2 regions of the Streptomyces polyrhachis genome follow, and region 1 is predicted to be linked to the other one. Evidence: riboswitches for the same ligand, from Rfam matches in the RefSeq annotation. Region 1 holds a riboswitch; the other holds the start of a gene.
What was found. A riboswitch is a leader RNA that binds a small molecule or an ion and turns the genes downstream of it on or off. The one in region 1 is predicted to bind glycine.

Region 2: linked by a shared signal. The riboswitch ahead of gcvT (glycine cleavage system aminomethyltransferase GcvT) and the one ahead of gcvP (aminomethyl-transferring glycine dehydrogenase) in region 1 are both predicted to bind glycine.

What each region holds. Positions count from the first base shown of each region.
Region 1 covers NZ_JBHSZO010000002.1:31,101-38,602, reverse strand. The annotation lists gene ACFQLX_RS01280 (glutamate-cysteine ligase family protein) at 1-1,086, opposite strand, end outside; gene ACFQLX_RS01275 (hypothetical protein) at 1,593-2,216, shown strand; gene ACFQLX_RS01270 (DUF5999 family protein) at 2,481-2,687, shown strand; gene gcvP (aminomethyl-transferring glycine dehydrogenase) at 2,816-5,716, opposite strand; glycine riboswitch at 5,881-5,978, opposite strand; gene ACFQLX_RS01260 (PRC-barrel domain-containing protein) at 6,151-6,531, shown strand; gene ACFQLX_RS01255 (DNA polymerase IV) at 6,594-7,502, opposite strand, start outside.
Region 2 covers NZ_JBHSZO010000017.1:63,051-70,552, forward strand. The annotation lists gene glyA (serine hydroxymethyltransferase) at 206-1,474, opposite strand; gene gcvH (glycine cleavage system protein GcvH) at 1,490-1,867, opposite strand; gene gcvT (glycine cleavage system aminomethyltransferase GcvT) at 1,958-3,076, opposite strand; glycine riboswitch at 3,260-3,366, opposite strand; gene ACFQLX_RS12900 (AAA family ATPase) at 3,539-4,210, shown strand; gene ACFQLX_RS12905 (enhanced serine sensitivity protein SseB) at 4,256-5,035, shown strand; gene ACFQLX_RS12910 (enhanced serine sensitivity protein SseB C-terminal domain-containing protein) at 5,255-6,007, shown strand; gene ACFQLX_RS12915 (ABC transporter permease) at 6,417-7,415, shown strand.

The DNA of each region.
Region 1 (7,502 bases):
GGCGAGGGTGCGGACCAGGCCGTAGTAGAAGGCCGCGTTGGCGATGACGTCGGTGACGGTCGGGCCGGCCGGCAGGACCCGGTTCTCCACCCGCAGATGCGGTACACCGTCGGCGATGCCGTAGACGGGCCGGTTCCATCGGTAGACGGTGCCGTTGTGCAGGACGAGTTCGTACAGGTCCGGGGTGCCGCCCTCGTCGAGGACGCGCTGCGGGTCCTCCTCCCCGCACAGCGGCAGCAGGGCGGGGAAGTAGGCGAGGTTCTCCTCGAAGAGGTCGTGGACGCTGTCGATCCAGCGCTCCCCGAACCAGGTGCGCGGCCGCACTCCCTGGGCCTGCAGCTCGGGCGGGCGGGTGTCGGTGGCCTGCAGGAACAGCTCGGTGCGCGACTCGCACCACAGCTCGCGGCCGAAGACGAAGGGCGCGTTGGCCCCCACCGCGATCTGCGCCGCGGTGGCCGCCTGCGCGGCGTTCCATACGTCGGCGAAGCGGCCGGGCGTCACCTGCAGGTGCAACTGCACGGAGGTGCACGCCGCTTCGGCCGCGATCGACTCCGCCACGTAGGTGAGGCGCTCGACGCCCTGGATGTCGACGGATATCTCCTCGCCGCGCGCCACCATGATCTGCTCGTTGAGCAGCAGATAGCGGTCGACCTCGGTGAGGTTGGCACTTCCCAGGTCCTCCTCGGTGAGGGTGGGGAGAATTCCGATCATGACGATTCCGGCAGCCACCTCCCGGGCTTTGCGGTCGGCGTATCCCAGTCCGGTGCGCAGTTCCTCCGCCAGTTGATCGAGAACGCGGGCGGAAAGCCGGTGCGGGGCGATGTTGACTTCCAGGTTGAACTGGCCCAGCTCCGTCTGGAAATCGGGGCTCGCTATGCGCTCCAGTACCGCGTGGTTCAGCATGCGCGGTAATCCGTCCGCCCCCACCAGATTCAGTTCTATCTCCAGCCCCATGAGATTCTGCGGCCGGTCGAAGCGCTTCTCCTCCAGCATCCGCTCCAGCGCGGTCAGGCACTGGCGGAGCCGGCGGCGGTGACGCTGACGGTCGGACAGGTCGAACCCGCCGGCCGCGACCTTCTCCCCCATCGCTGCGTCCCTCCTCGTGTGCGGCGTGCCGGGATGATGCCCAGCCGGGGCGATCGATAACGCCCCGCCGGCCCGCCGCCGCCAAGTAGGCTGGAAGCGGCCCACGATGGCGGCACATTCCGCAGGCATATCGAGGCCGGCCAGGCGGCCGCGACGGCATGGCGAAAATCACCGTCGATTTCCGGCCATCTCACGGAAATGAGTCACCGCAGGCCGCACGCACGTGCTGGACGAATCGCCGGTGATACGGCGCCGCACTATGGCTGGAATTCACCTGACGGGCAATATTGGGGCCTTCTAGGGGAAACACCCTCTCAACCCGGGGCGGTTAGACTTCCCCACGAGGCAGAGAGTCGGCCCCGCCCCCGCCCGGCATGCGGACACCCCTGACGGCGTGGTCGTACGGCCCGCACCGCGACCGCGCCGCCCCGCCCGCTTATCCGCAGTCCCCCAGGTATCCGCCGTTCTCCGCTCAGCAGTTCTTTCCCAGTGAGAGGCAACTGACCATGCCGCTGCTCGTTCCGCCCGCCCCCGCGCCCGCCCTGCGCAGCATCCTCAACGCACTGGGTTCCCCCACCGCCCTGCCCGGCGCCCGCACCTTCGGCGTACGCCCTTCCCCGCCGCGCGTCCCGGCCGGCCCGCTGACCACCGAACTCTCCCTCCCCGTCCACACCATGGACGGCGTGGGCAGCCGCCGGCCCGGCGCCGCGCGACCGGTGGCGCCCCGTACCCGGCTCAGCGGCTGGCGCTTCCAGCTGCGCGGCCCGGCCGGCCCGCCGGCAGCCGCGGCGCAGGCCGGGCTCACACCCGACGGCTGGGCGTTCTCACACTTCGTGGAGGGTCCGTACGTGACCGCGACCGAACGTGCCTGGCGCCAGGTCGAGTCGCTCCCGGCGCTCTTCCAGGCCCGGCTGCTGTCGATCCCCGAGCTGTACATGCTCACGCTGTGGCTGCACCGCGACACCGCCTCCGACGGCCTCACCGGCCACCCCGCGCCCGAGGACCTGCTCGTCCCCCTGGCCCCGGCGCCCCCGGGCATCGCGGCCCACCGGCCGTACCGCGTCGCGGACTTGCTGCCCCGCCTCAGCGACCGCCTCTCTCCGGCGCCCCTGCTGCGTACGACGGCCTGACCTTCGGTCAGCACAGTCGGCGCCCCCGTGTCGGCCGGACCGCGGGATGCCATCCGAAGGGGTGACCCGGGCCGGGCAACCGTCCGGCCGGGTGATGCGTCCTCCCCCAGGGAGACCAGTCGTCCGGAAATCCCTGCGGAACGACCGCGGTAGGGCAACACTGGGATCCGACCGACCGTCTACGGGGGACACGGGGGAACCGCCATGTACGAGCCAGCCAGTCGCCTCATCAACGGGCAGACGCAGCGAGAGACTTCCACCACCATGTGCCCGCACCAGCCAGCCTGTCCGTCCGCCCTGTCCGCCGACCGCGAGGCGGCCCACCCGGTCGCCCACCACCCGGAGCAGGGGTGGAGCCTGCTGTGCAACGGCGTCCTGCTCTTCGAGGACACCGGGGAGCTGCTGCCCGACGGCAGCATCATCGCCCCGCACCGCCCGCTCGGTACGGGAAGCGTGATCGCGGCGGCCTGACCGCCGTGCTCCCGGGAGCCGGGCTCCCGGAGAAGCACGAGGCCGGCCCGGCGTGTTCGCCGGACCGGCCTCATCCGCGTCTCAACCGACGCCTGGCACCACGGGGTTGACCACCGGTCGCCCGACCGTCAGTTGTCGTACTCGTCCATCGGCGGGCAGGAGCAGACCAGGTTGCGGTCGCCGAAGGCGCCGTCGATGCGGCGCACCGGCGGCCAGTACTTGTCGGCGGCGCTCACCCCGGCCGGGAAGACGGCCTCCTCGCGGCTGTAGCCGTGCTCCCAGCCGCCGCCGAGCGCGGCGGCGGTGTGCGGGGCGCCGGCCAGCGGGTTGTCGGCCTTGTCCCACGCGCCCGAGCCGACCTTGTCGATCTCCGCGCGGATCGCGATCATCGCGTCGCAGAAGCGGTCGATCTCGGCGAGGTCCTCGGACTCCGTCGGCTCGATCATCAGTGTGCCGGCGACGGGGAAGGACATCGTCGGCGCGTGGAAGCCGTAGTCGATGAGCCGCTTGGCGACGTCGTCGATGGACACGCCCGTCGCCTTGGTGAGCGGGCGCACGTCGATGATGCACTCGTGCGCGACCAGGCCGCCGGGGCCGGTGTAGAGCACCGGGTAGTGCGGCTCCAGGCGCTTGGCGATGTAGTTGGCGCTGAGCACCGCGACCTGGGTGGCGCGGCGCAGCCCCTCCGCGCCCATCAGCCGCACGTACGCCCAGGAGATCGGCAGGATGCCCGCGGAGCCCCAGGGGGCGGCGGAGATCGGGCCGACGCCGGTGGCCGGTCCGGCGGTGGGCTGCAGCGGGTGGTTGGGCAGGTACGGGGCGAGGTGCGCGCGCACCGCGACCGGGCCGACGCCGGGGCCGCCGCCGCCGTGCGGGATGCAGAAGGTCTTGTGGAGGTTCAGGTGCGAGACGTCCGCGCCGAACCTGCCCGGCTTGGCCAGGCCCACCAGGGCGTTGAGGTTGGCGCCGTCGACGTAGACCTGGCCGCCCGCCTCGTGCACCGCGGCGCAGACCTCGGTGATCTGCTCCTCGAAGACGCCGTGGGTGGAGGGGTAGGTGACCATCAGCACGGCCAGCTCATCGCGGTGCTTGTCGATCTTGGCGTGCAGGTCCTCGACGTCGACGTCGCCGTCCTCGCGGGTGGCGACGACGACGACCTTCATGCCGGCCATCACGGCGCTGGCGGCGTTGGTGCCGTGCGCGGAGGAGGGGATGAGGCACACGTCGCGCTGCGTGTCGCCGTTGGCTCGGTGGTACGCGCGCACGGCCAGCAGGCCGGCCAGCTCGCCCTGGGAGCCGGCGTTGGGCTGGAGGGAGACCTTGTCGTAGCCGGTGACCTCCGCCAGGCGCTCCTCCAGCTCGTTGATGAGGGTGAGGAAGCCGGCGGCCTGCTCGGCCGGCGCGAAGGGGTGCAGGGCGCCGAACTCCGGCCAGGTGACCGGCTCCATCTCGGTGGTCGCGTTGAGCTTCATCGTGCAGGAGCCCAGCGGGATCATGCCGCGGTCCAGCGCGTAGTCGCGATCGGCGAGCTTGCGCAGGTAGCGCAGCATGGCCGTCTCGGAGCGGTGCTGGTGGAAGACGGGGTGGGTGAGCACCTCGTCGCCGCGCAGCAGGTCCGCGGGGAGTGCCTCGGCGACGGCGGCGTCCAGCGCCTCGACGTCGCCCTGCGTGCCGAAGGCGGACCAGACGGCGGCCAGGTCGGCGCGGGTGGTGGTCTCGTCGCAGGCGATGCCGACGTGGTCGGCGTCGGTCAGGCGCAGGTTGACGCCGGCCTCGCGGGCGGCGGCGACGATCTCGGCGGCGCGGCCGGGGACGCGGGCGGTGAGGGTGTCGAAGTGGGCGCCCTGGGTCAGCTCCACCCCGGCGGCCTCCAGGCCCGCGGCGAGGATCGCGGCGTAGCGGTGGGTGCGCCGCGCGATGGCGCGCAGGCCGTCGGGGCCGTGGTAGACGGCGTACATGCCGGCCATCACGGCGAGGAGCACCTGCGCGGTGCAGATGTTGGAGGTGGCCTTCTCACGGCGGATGTGCTGCTCGCGGGTCTGGAGCGCCAGCCGGTAGGCGGGGCGGCCGTCGACGTCCTTGGAGACGCCGACGAGGCGGCCGGGCAGGCTGCGGGCGAACTTCTCCCGTACGGACATGTAGCCGGCGTGCGGTCCGCCGAAGCCCATCGGGACGCCGAAGCGCTGGGTGTTGCCGACGGCGATGTCGGCGCCCAGCTCGCCCGGGGAGGTCAGCAGCGTCAGGGCCAGGAGGTCGGCGGCGACGGTGACCAGCGCGCCCAGCTCGTGGGCCTGCTCGATGACGGGGCGCAGGTCCCGTACGGCACCGGAGGCGCCCGGGTACTGCAGCAGGACGCCGAAGACGCCGCGCTCGGCGATCTCGGCGGGGATGCCCGCGCCGAGGTCGGCGACGACGACCTCGACGCCGGTGGGCTCGGCGCGGGTCTGGATCACCGCGATCGTCTGCGGCAGGGTGTCGGCGTCGATGAGGAAGACGCCGTTCCTGACCTTGCCCATGCGGCGCGAGAGGGACATGGCCTCGGCGGCGGCGGTGCCCTCGTCGAGGAGGGAGGCGCCGGCGGTGGGCAGGCCGGTGAGGTCGGCCACGACGGTCTGGAAGTTCAGCAGGGCCTCCAGGCGGCCCTGGGAGATCTCCGGCTGGTAGGGGGTGTACGCCGTGTACCAGGCCGGGTTCTCCAGCACGTTGCGCAGGATCACCGGCGGGGTGAAGGTGCCGTGGTAGCCCAGGCCGATCATGGAGGTCAGGACCTGGTTGCGGTCGGCCAGGTCACGCAGCTCGGCCAGCACCTCGGCCTCGGTACGGGCCTCGGGGAGGGCGAGGGACTCGGCGCCCTTGATTACGTCGGGGACGGCGGCGGCGGTCAGCTCGTCGAGGGAGCCGTAGCCGACCTGGGCCAGCATCTTCGCCTCGGCCTCGGCGTCGGGGCCGATGTGGCGCTGCTCGAAGGGGATACCGCGCTCGAGCTCTCCGAGAGAGGGTCCGAGGGAGGAGCGGTGGGTGGCGGACATCGTTAAGGCCTCCTGGTCGCATGACCTTCGAGGGGCGCCTGGGACGGCACCCGAACGGCCTCCCCCTCTGTCATCCAAACCTGAGAGCTTCACCGGGCACGGGCCCGGCTTTCACCGTCGGTGAGGGTCCGGGCGTGCGCCCGGGCCCTGCTTTCCAGAGTGACCTCGTCCGCGCGGTACGTGTGCCTGAGAGATTCCGGGGAGGATTTGCTCCTTCGGCGCCGTCCCGGGGCTCCGGGGCGGACTCTCCCGCGCGGGGTTTGCAGCCGTCCCCCAGCCTACCAGCGGGGGTGGGGGCCGGCCCGGCCCGGGCAGCCGCACCCGGGCCGGGCGCCGCGGCTCCCGGCACCACACGGGTGGTTCCCTCCGGTGGCCGGGGGGCGGATTGTGTCCTTTGGTGGACTCAGCGCAACGGACGAGTGGTTGGAGGGACCGTGCAGAGTGACATCGATCCCCGGAGCCTGATCGGGTGCAAGGCGTTCGACACCCGTGGGACGAAGATCGGCACCGTGGACGAGGTCTACCTCGACGACGCGACCGGGCAGCCGGAGTGGGCGGCGATCCGCACCGGGCTCTTCCACCGGGACGCCTTCGTGCCGCTGGAGCCGAGCGAGCTGGTCTCGGGCGCCCTGCGGATCCCCTTCGAACGGGAACTGATCAAGGACGCGCCGGACTTCGGCGTCGGCCGCCACCTCTCCCCCGAGCAGGAACTCCAGCTCTACCACCACTACGGCATGGCGCTGCCCCCCGCGGGCGGCAAGCCCCCCACCCCGCCCGACCGCGACTTCGGCCGTATCTCCGGCGCGGAGGGCTGAACCCGCCGCCCGATCCCGCACCGGCCGGGCGGTACGGGCCCGGCACGGCCCTCGGGCCGGCCTCAGTCCTGCGGGACCAGGGGCAGCGGCTTTCCCCGCTCCAGCGCCGGATCGTCGGCGGCGAAGGTCAGGACGCGGCCCGGTGGTGAGAGCGGGGTCTCGAAGCGGACCGTGACGCGGCCCAGGCCGCTGCCCTGGACCCAGCCGGGGCCGTGCCCGGTGTGGACCACGTCCACACCGGGCGGCCAGCGGCGCGGCTCGGGGGCCTCCGGGACACCGGCCGCCCCGGGCGGCTCTCCCCCGCCGGACTCCCCGCCGGGCTCCCGGCCGGCCTGCGGTCCGCCTGTGTCCCGTACCGCCGCGATCTCCCGCGCCTCCTGCTCGGCGGCCCGCGCGGCCCGCTCCCCCGCCGCCTGGGCGAAGAGGTCCTCCTGCGTGTAGTCGGCGAGTCCGCTGACGCCCACCCCGAGCAGTCGTACGCCCCCGGTGGTGTCCACGCCCTCCAGCAGCCGCTCCGCCGCCTCGCGCACCACCACCGGGTCGTCGGTGGGGCCGCGCAGGGTCTCGGAGCGGGTGAGCGTGGAGAAGTCGTAGCGCCGGACCTTCAGCACCACCGTGCGCCCCGAGCGCCGCGCACCGCGCAGCCGGCTCACACACCGCTCGGCCAGCCGCGCCACCTCCGCGCGGATGCGCACCCGGTCGTGCAGGTCGACGTCGAAGGTGTCCTCCACGGAGACGGACTTCGCATCCCGCTCGGCGACCACGGGGCGCCGGTCGCGGCCCAGGCCCATGGCGTGGACCCACGAGCCGTGCGCCCTGCCCAGCAGCTGCACCAGCTCCTCCTCGCCGGCCTCGGTGACCTGCTTGACCGTCGTGATCCCGGCCCGGCGCAGCGTCTCCGCGGTGGCCGGCCCCACCCCGGGCAGCGCGCGCACGGACATGGGGGCGAGCAGGGCGGGCTCCGTACCGGG
Region 2 (7,502 bases), on a different contig from region 1:
GTCGTGCCGGACAGGCGGGGGCGGGCGGCAGGTCGACACAGCGGCCCGGTGGGGCGCGGGGATCGAGCGCCCGGATCACGTGGACACGGGGGAGGCCCTCCTCCAGTGTGCGTCCATCGGCGCGGGAGGGCGGCATCGGTGCGGTGTGGGACCGGTTACAGACCGGCCCCGCACCGCACCGACGCGCAGCTCACGCGAAGGAGGCTCAGAGCCCCGGGTACAGCGGGTGCTTCGCGGCCAGCGCGGACACCCGCGCCGACAGCTCCGCGGCCTTCGCCCCGTCGAAGCCCGGCTTCAGCGCCTCGGCGACGACGTCCGCGACCTCGCGGAAGTCCTCGGCCGTGAAGCCGCGGGTGGCCAGCGCCGGGGTGCCGATCCGCAGGCCGGAGGTGACCATCGGCGGGCGCGGGTCGTTGGGCACCGCGTTGCGGTTGACCGTGATGCCGACCTCGTGCAGGCGGTCCTCGGCCTGCTGGCCGTCCAGCTCGGAGTCGCGCAGGTCGACGAGGACCAGGTGGACGTCCGTACCACCGGACAGGACGGAGACGCCGGCCTCGCGGGCGTCGTCCGCCAGCAGCCGCTCGGCGAGGATCCGCGCGCCCTCCAGCGTGCGCTGCTGGCGCTCCTTGAACTCCTCACCCGCCGCGATCTTGAACGCGACCGCCTTGGCCGCGATCACGTGCTCCAGCGGACCGCCCTGCTGACCGGGGAAGACCGCGGAGTTGATCTTCTTGGCCAGCTCCTGCTTGGACAGGATGACGCCGCCGCGCGGACCGCCGAGGGTCTTGTGCGTGGTGGTGGTGACGATGTCCGCGTACGGCACCGGGTTGGGGTGCAGCCCCGCGGCCACCAGGCCGGCGAAGTGCGCCATGTCCACCATCAGCAGCGCGCCGACCTCGTCGGCGATCCGCCGGAACTCCGCGAAGTCCAGCTGACGCGGGTACGCCGACCAGCCCGCGATGATCAGCTGCGGGCGGTGCTCCTTGGCGAGGCGCTCGACCTCGGCCATGTCGACCTGCCCGGTCTCGGCGTCCACGTGGTAGGCGGCCACGTTGTAGAGCTTGCCGGAGAAGTTGATCTTCATGCCGTGGGTCAGGTGGCCGCCGTGCGCCAGGTCCAGGCCCAGGATGGTGTCGCCCGGCTTGAGCACGGCGAACATCGCCGCCGCGTTGGCCGAGGCGCCCGAGTGGGGCTGCACGTTCGCGGCCTCGGCGCCGAAGAGCGCCTTGATCCGGTCGCGGGCGAGGTCCTCGATGACGTCGACGTGCTCGCAGCCGCCGTAGTAGCGCCGGCCCGGGTAGCCCTCGGCGTACTTGTTGGTCAGCACCGAGCCCTGCGCCTGGAGCACCGCCACCGGGGCGAAGTTCTCCGAGGCGATCATCTCCAGCGTGTCCTGCTGGCGGCGCAGCTCGGCGTCGACGGCGGCCGCGACGTCCGGGTCGACCTCGTGAAGGGATCCGTTGAGAAGGTCCATGATCGGTTACGTCCCTCAGCCCGCGGTGAACGCGGTGTACTCGTCGGCGGACAGCAGGTCGTCGGGCTCGCCCGCGAGGCGGACCTTGAAGAGCCAACCGCCCTCGAAGGGCGCGCTGTTGACGAGGGCCGGGTCGTCCACGACGTCCTGGTTGGCCTCGACGACCTCACCGGTGACGGGGGAGTACAGGTCGGAGACCGACTTCGTCGACTCCAGCTCACCGCAGGACTCGCCGGCGGTCACGGTGTCGCCGACCTCCGGAAGCTGCACGTAGACCACGTCACCGAGCGCGTCGGCGGCGTGGGAGGTGATCCCGACGGTGGCCACGCCGTCCTCGGCGGGCGAGAGCCACTCGTGTTCCTTGCTGTAGCGAAGCTGCGTGGGGTTGCTCATGGGGGTGATTCTCCTGGATACGTGAGGATGGTGCGTACGGGAGTGCTGCGGTACGGAGGCGCGGGGCCGTGCGGTACGGAAGAACGCGGCCTAGCGCTCGCGCTTGTAGAACGGCAGCGCCACGACCTGGTACGGCTCGTGCGTGCCGCGGATGTCCACCCCGACACCCGCCGTGCCCGGCACGGCGTGCGCGGCGTCCACGTACGCCATCGCGATCGGGCTGCCCAGGGTGGGGGAGGGGGCGCCGGAGGTGACGGTGCCGATGACCTCACCGCCCGCGACCACGTCGAAACCGGCCCGCGGCACCCGGCGGCCCTCGGCCACCAGGCCCACCAGCACGCGCGGCGGCGCGGACTCGGCGCGCTCGGCGGCCTGCTCCAGCGCCTCGCGGCCGACGAAGTCCACCGGCTTGTCGAACTTCACGACCCGGCCCAGACCGGCGTCGAAGGGCGTCAGGTCGGTGGTCAGCTCGTGCCCGTACAGCGGCATGCCCGCCTCCAGGCGCAGCGTGTCGCGGCAGGAGAGCCCGCACGGGATGAGTCCGGCGCCCGCGCCCGCCTCGGTCAGCGCCTCCCACAGGGCGACGGCGTCGGCCGGGCGGACGAACAGCTCGAAGCCGTCCTCGCCGGTGTAGCCGGTGCGCGCGATGAGCGCCTCGACGCCGGCGACGGTGCCGGGCAGGCCGGCGTAGTACTTCAGCCCGTCGAGGTCGGCGTCGGTGAGCGAGGCCAGGATGCCCGGCGCCTCGGGGCCCTGGACGGCGATCAGCGCGTAGGCGTCGCGGTCGTCGCGTACGGCGGCGTCGAAGCCGGGGGCGCGCTCGGTGAGGGCGTCCAGGACGACCTGGGCGTTGGAGGCGTTGGCGACGACCATGAACTCCTCGTCGCCCAGGCGGTAGACGATCAGGTCGTCCAGGATGCCGCCGTCCTCCCGGCAGATGTGCGTGTAGCGGGCGCGGCCCACGCCCAGCACGGAGAGCCGGCCGACCAGCGCGTAGTCGAGCAGCTCGCCGGCCTGCGGGCCGGTCACGGTGATCTCGCCCATGTGGGAGAGGTCGAAGAGGCCGGCGCGGGTGCGCACGGCGTTGTGCTCGTCGCGCTCGCTGGCGTAGCGCAGGGGCATGTCCCAGCCGGCGAAGTCGGTCATCGTCGCGCCGAGCGAGCGGTGCGTGGCGTCGAGGGCCGTACGGCGGGGTTCGGGTGTGGTCACGGTTGGACTCCCGGACAGACAGAGGTGGGCAGGGATGGGCAGCGGCGAGCGCTTCCTCCCCCTCTGTCATCGGTACCTGAGAGGTTCGCCGCAACCCCGCGACGGGGGCGACTTGCACCTTGGGTGGGGCCTCGGGTGCGCAGAGCTGGGCTGCGCAGCCGGAAACCCGCTTTTCAGAGCTGCCTCGCCCGCGCGGTACGGGGCCTGAGAGATTCCAGGGAGGGACTTGCTCCTTCGGCGCCCGGATCCCTTGCGAGACAATGGATCCAGGACTCTCCCGCGCGGATTCGAGCGGCCGGTATGCAGTTGACGGGCCACATCATCGCACGACCGGTCCGGCCCCGGGACGGGGCGGGTTCTTGTGACCCGGCCCCGTCCTTGCGAGGCTGGCACGGGTACGACCGAACGGAGGGGGACGAACACGTGGAGGATCCGGGTCCGGCCGTACGAAGGGCCGCCGCGGTGACCGGAGAGCGGCCGGCGCAGCGTCTGCGCCGTGAGGGCCGCGACGGGCGAGACGGCCGCGAGCACTGGGCTGACAGGGCAGGCAGGGCTGACAGGGCCGAGCGGACCGAGCACACGGAGCTGCGCTTCTGCCCCGGGGACGTGGTGGTGGTCTCCGGGCTGCCGGGCGCGGGCAAGTCCACGCTGATGCGGCGCGCGGTGCCGCCCGGGGCCTGGCGGGTGGACTCCCAGGACACCCGCGAGCGCTGGGAGCGGGCGCTGGAACTGCGCCTGGGACCGAGGCTGGGGCGCGCGCTGCCGTACGGGCTCTACCGGCCGCTGGTGCGCGCCGCCCACTACCGGGGGCTGTGGCGGGCGCTGCGCTCGCGCACGGGCCTGGTGGTGCACGACTGCGGCAGCCAGGCGTGGGTGCGCCGCTGGATCGTGCGCGCGGCGCGGCGCGAGGGGCGCGGGGTGCACCTGCTGCTCCTGGACGTACCGGCGACGACGGCCTGGGAGGGGCAGCGCTCGCGCGGGCGCACGGTGTCGGCGTACGCCTTCGCCCGCCACCGGCAGTCGGTGGGACGGCTGCTGCGGGCGGCGCGGGACGGCTCGCTGGCGGGGGAGTTCGACTCGGCGGTGGTGCTCGACCGCGAGCGCGCCCGATCGGCGGTCCTGCGATTCGGGTGAGCCGAGGCCCCCTGGGAGGCGGATCCAGCCGTTAGGCTCGCCCGCGTGAGCTACCCGGATCTGCCCGAAGCGCCCCTTCTCGACCAGCCCGCCTTCCCGGCCAACGAGCTGGAGGAGGTGCTGCGCGCCGCCCTGGGCGAGCCCGGCGCCATGCCCCGGCTGCTGGAGGTGCTGGGGCGCAGCCTGCTGTGGGTGCCGCTGCCGCAGGGCGGCGGACCGCAGAGCACGCGCCTGCGGCTGGCGACCACCGAGATCGGCGGGGCGCCCTACGTGCCGGTGTTCTCCTCCAAGGAGCAGTTCCTCGCCGTCGTCGGCTCGCACATGTCCTTCACGGCCGCCCCCGCGCGGGAGTTCGCGCGCGGGCTGCCGCCGCAGCTGGGCATCGCGGTCAACCCCGGCGGCGCGGTCGGCGTACCGCTGCCGCCCGCCGCGGTGGCGGAGCTGGCGCGCGACCGCACGGCGCAGGCGGGGGCGCCCGGGGCGCCCAGCGGCGGCCGGGTGCGGCTCTACGAGCCCGACTGGCAGGACGACCCGGTGGACTTCCTGGCCGCCGCCCGCGAGGAGTTCGAGCGCACCCCCGAAGTCGGCTCCGCGCGCCGGGTGTTGGCGAGCGTGGAGGCGGGCGCGCCCCAACTCTTCGTCGGGGTCGAGCTGTCGGCCGCGCCCCAGGCCCGCGAGACGGCCCTCGTCGCGCTCGGCCGCGCGCTGGAGCGCCAACCGGTCGACTGGCCGGTGCAGTTGGTCTTCATGGAGGCCGCCGCGGGCGATCCGGTGGTGCAGTGGCTGCGGACCAGGGTCAAGCCGTTCTTCGGCGGCCCGTACTGAAATCCGCGGCCGATGCACGACAGGTCCGCGCCCCGTGCACGACAGGCCCACGACTGACACGACTGATTCGTACGGAGAGACAACCGTCGGCTCACACAAGCGCGAGGCGACGTTCTAACCTGTGAGGTGCCACCGGAGCACGGGCCCGGCAGGCGCGGCGGATGAGGGGGCTGAGGGGAAGTGAACGGGGGTACGGGGCTCGGGCGGCTCGTCGGTGAGATGGCGCCGGGGCGCTACGAGGTCTACGAGCGGCTGCTCACGGCGCTGCGCGACGGCCCGGTGCGGATGCTGCTCTGGCAGGGCCGCAAGGGCTCCACGGACGCGCAGTACGGCGCCATGGAGGTCGGCGGCCACGGCTACGTCCCCTGTGTGACCGGCGAGGAGGCGCTCGCCGCGAGCGGCTGGCGGCGCGCGCACGAGACCGTCGCCGGCCGGGACATCGCCGCCGCGCTCTACCCGGACCGCTGGGGCCTGTGGCTGGACCCGCACGCCCCCGGCGGCGGCGTGGGCGTGCCCTGGCTGGACCTGCGCCGCGTCGTCGCGGGCCTGGAGGCCCTCCCCGCCGGCCCCCTGCGCCTGTCGGAGCCGTCCGTCGACGTCCAGCAGTTCTACGCCCTCCTCGGCCAGAACGCCCACCGCACCCCGGCCGTACGGACCCTGACGCGCGCCTGGGTGCAGCCGGCCCTCGGCGAGCCGTACCTGGCGATCGGGCTCGACCTGTACGACACCGGCGAGCAGTCGGTGGCCGCCGCCCGCGCGATGATGCGGGACTCCGTCGCCGCCGTCCCCGCCGGGCTGCCGGTCTCCTCCGTCGCCCTGGCCGACGACTACGACCCCGTCGCGATGTGGATGCGGGCCAACGGCCGCCCCTTCTTCGACCGCGGCGCCTTCCCGGGCGGCCCGGCCGCCCCCGCCGGCTACGGCTACCCGCCGCCGAGCCGCCACCCGGGCGCGGCCCCGGCGCCGTACTGACACGGCCCCCGCCACCTGAGCCACCTCCGGCACCCGCGCCTCCGCACCCCCGGCGTCGCAGCCGCCGCCCTCGTGTCCACATAATGAGACGCGCCCGCCGCGGCCTCCCGCTTTCCCCCCGGAGTGCCTTGCCGCGGCCCGAGTTGGGGGCCCGCTGAGGACCCCCGGCTGTCCGTATAACGGAACACGCACGGGACATCACGGTTGCGCATCCATTCCCGGCCAGGTCTGGTGTGTGATCGCAGGCGCAATGAAGACTCCCGCAGCAAGGGAGGAGAGTCCCGGCGCGGCACCGGAACAGGACGTCGGCGCACCACCCGCACCACTTGCACCAGCGATGAAGACCTGCCGCCCGAGGGCGGTCAGGTACCAGGCCGGACACCATCGGCCGAGAGGGGTCCCCACCACCATGACGGCACCTTTGCACGACACCAGCGCCGCGGAGACCGCGGCCGTCGATGTAGCTGCCGACGTCCCGGCCAAGGCGATCCAGGGACGCTCTCCCTGGCAGATCGCCTGGACCAGGCTCAAGCGCGACCGCGTCGCCCTGGCCGGGGGGATCGTCGTCGTCTTCCTCGTCCTCGTCGCGGTCTTCGCGCCGCTCATCGTGAGCCTCTTCGGGCACCCGCCGGACGAGTTCCACGAGGAGCTCATCGATCCGCTCTTCGGCACCCCGACCGGCGACTGGGGCGGCATCAGCAAGGACTTCCTGTTCGGCGTCGAGCCGATCAACGGCCGCGACGTCTTCAGCCGCGTCGTCTACGGCGCCCGCGTCTCGCTGCTGGTCGCCTTCCTCGCCGCGATGTTCGCCGTCGTGCTGGGCACGCTCTTCGGCGTGGTGGCCGGCTTCTTCGGCGGCTGGGTCGACGCGGTCATCAGCCGCGTGATGGACATGCTGCTCTCGTTCCCGCAGCTGCTCTTCACCATCGCCCTGATCGCCGTCGTCCCCAACAGCGTTGCCGGCTTCTCCGGTACGGGCCTGCGCATGGCCGTGCTCATCGTCGTCATCGGCTTCTTCGGCTGGCCCTACGTGGCGCGCATCGTGCGCGGCCAGACCCTCTCGCTGCGCGAGCGCGAGTACGTGGAGGCGGCCACCAGCCTGGGCGCCGGGCGCGGCTACATCATCTTCCGCGAGCTGCTGCCCAACCTCATCGCCCCCATCACCGTCTACACCACGCTGATGATCCCGACCAACATCCTCACCGAGGCGGCCCTGAGCTTCCTGGGCGTGGGTGTGAAGCCCCCGACCGCGTCCTGGGGCCAGATGCTGTCCAAGGCCATCACGACGTACGAGACCGACCCGATGTTCGTGATCATCCCGGGTCTGGCCATCTTCGTCACCGTCCTGGCCTTCAACCTCTTCGGCGACGGCGTGCGCGACGCGCTGGACCCGAAGGGCTCGCGCTGAGCCCTGCTGCACCACCCGCACCACCCGCATCACCGCTCCACCAGTACCACCCGCTCCACCAGCACCACCGCTCCGGCAGTCCGAGTA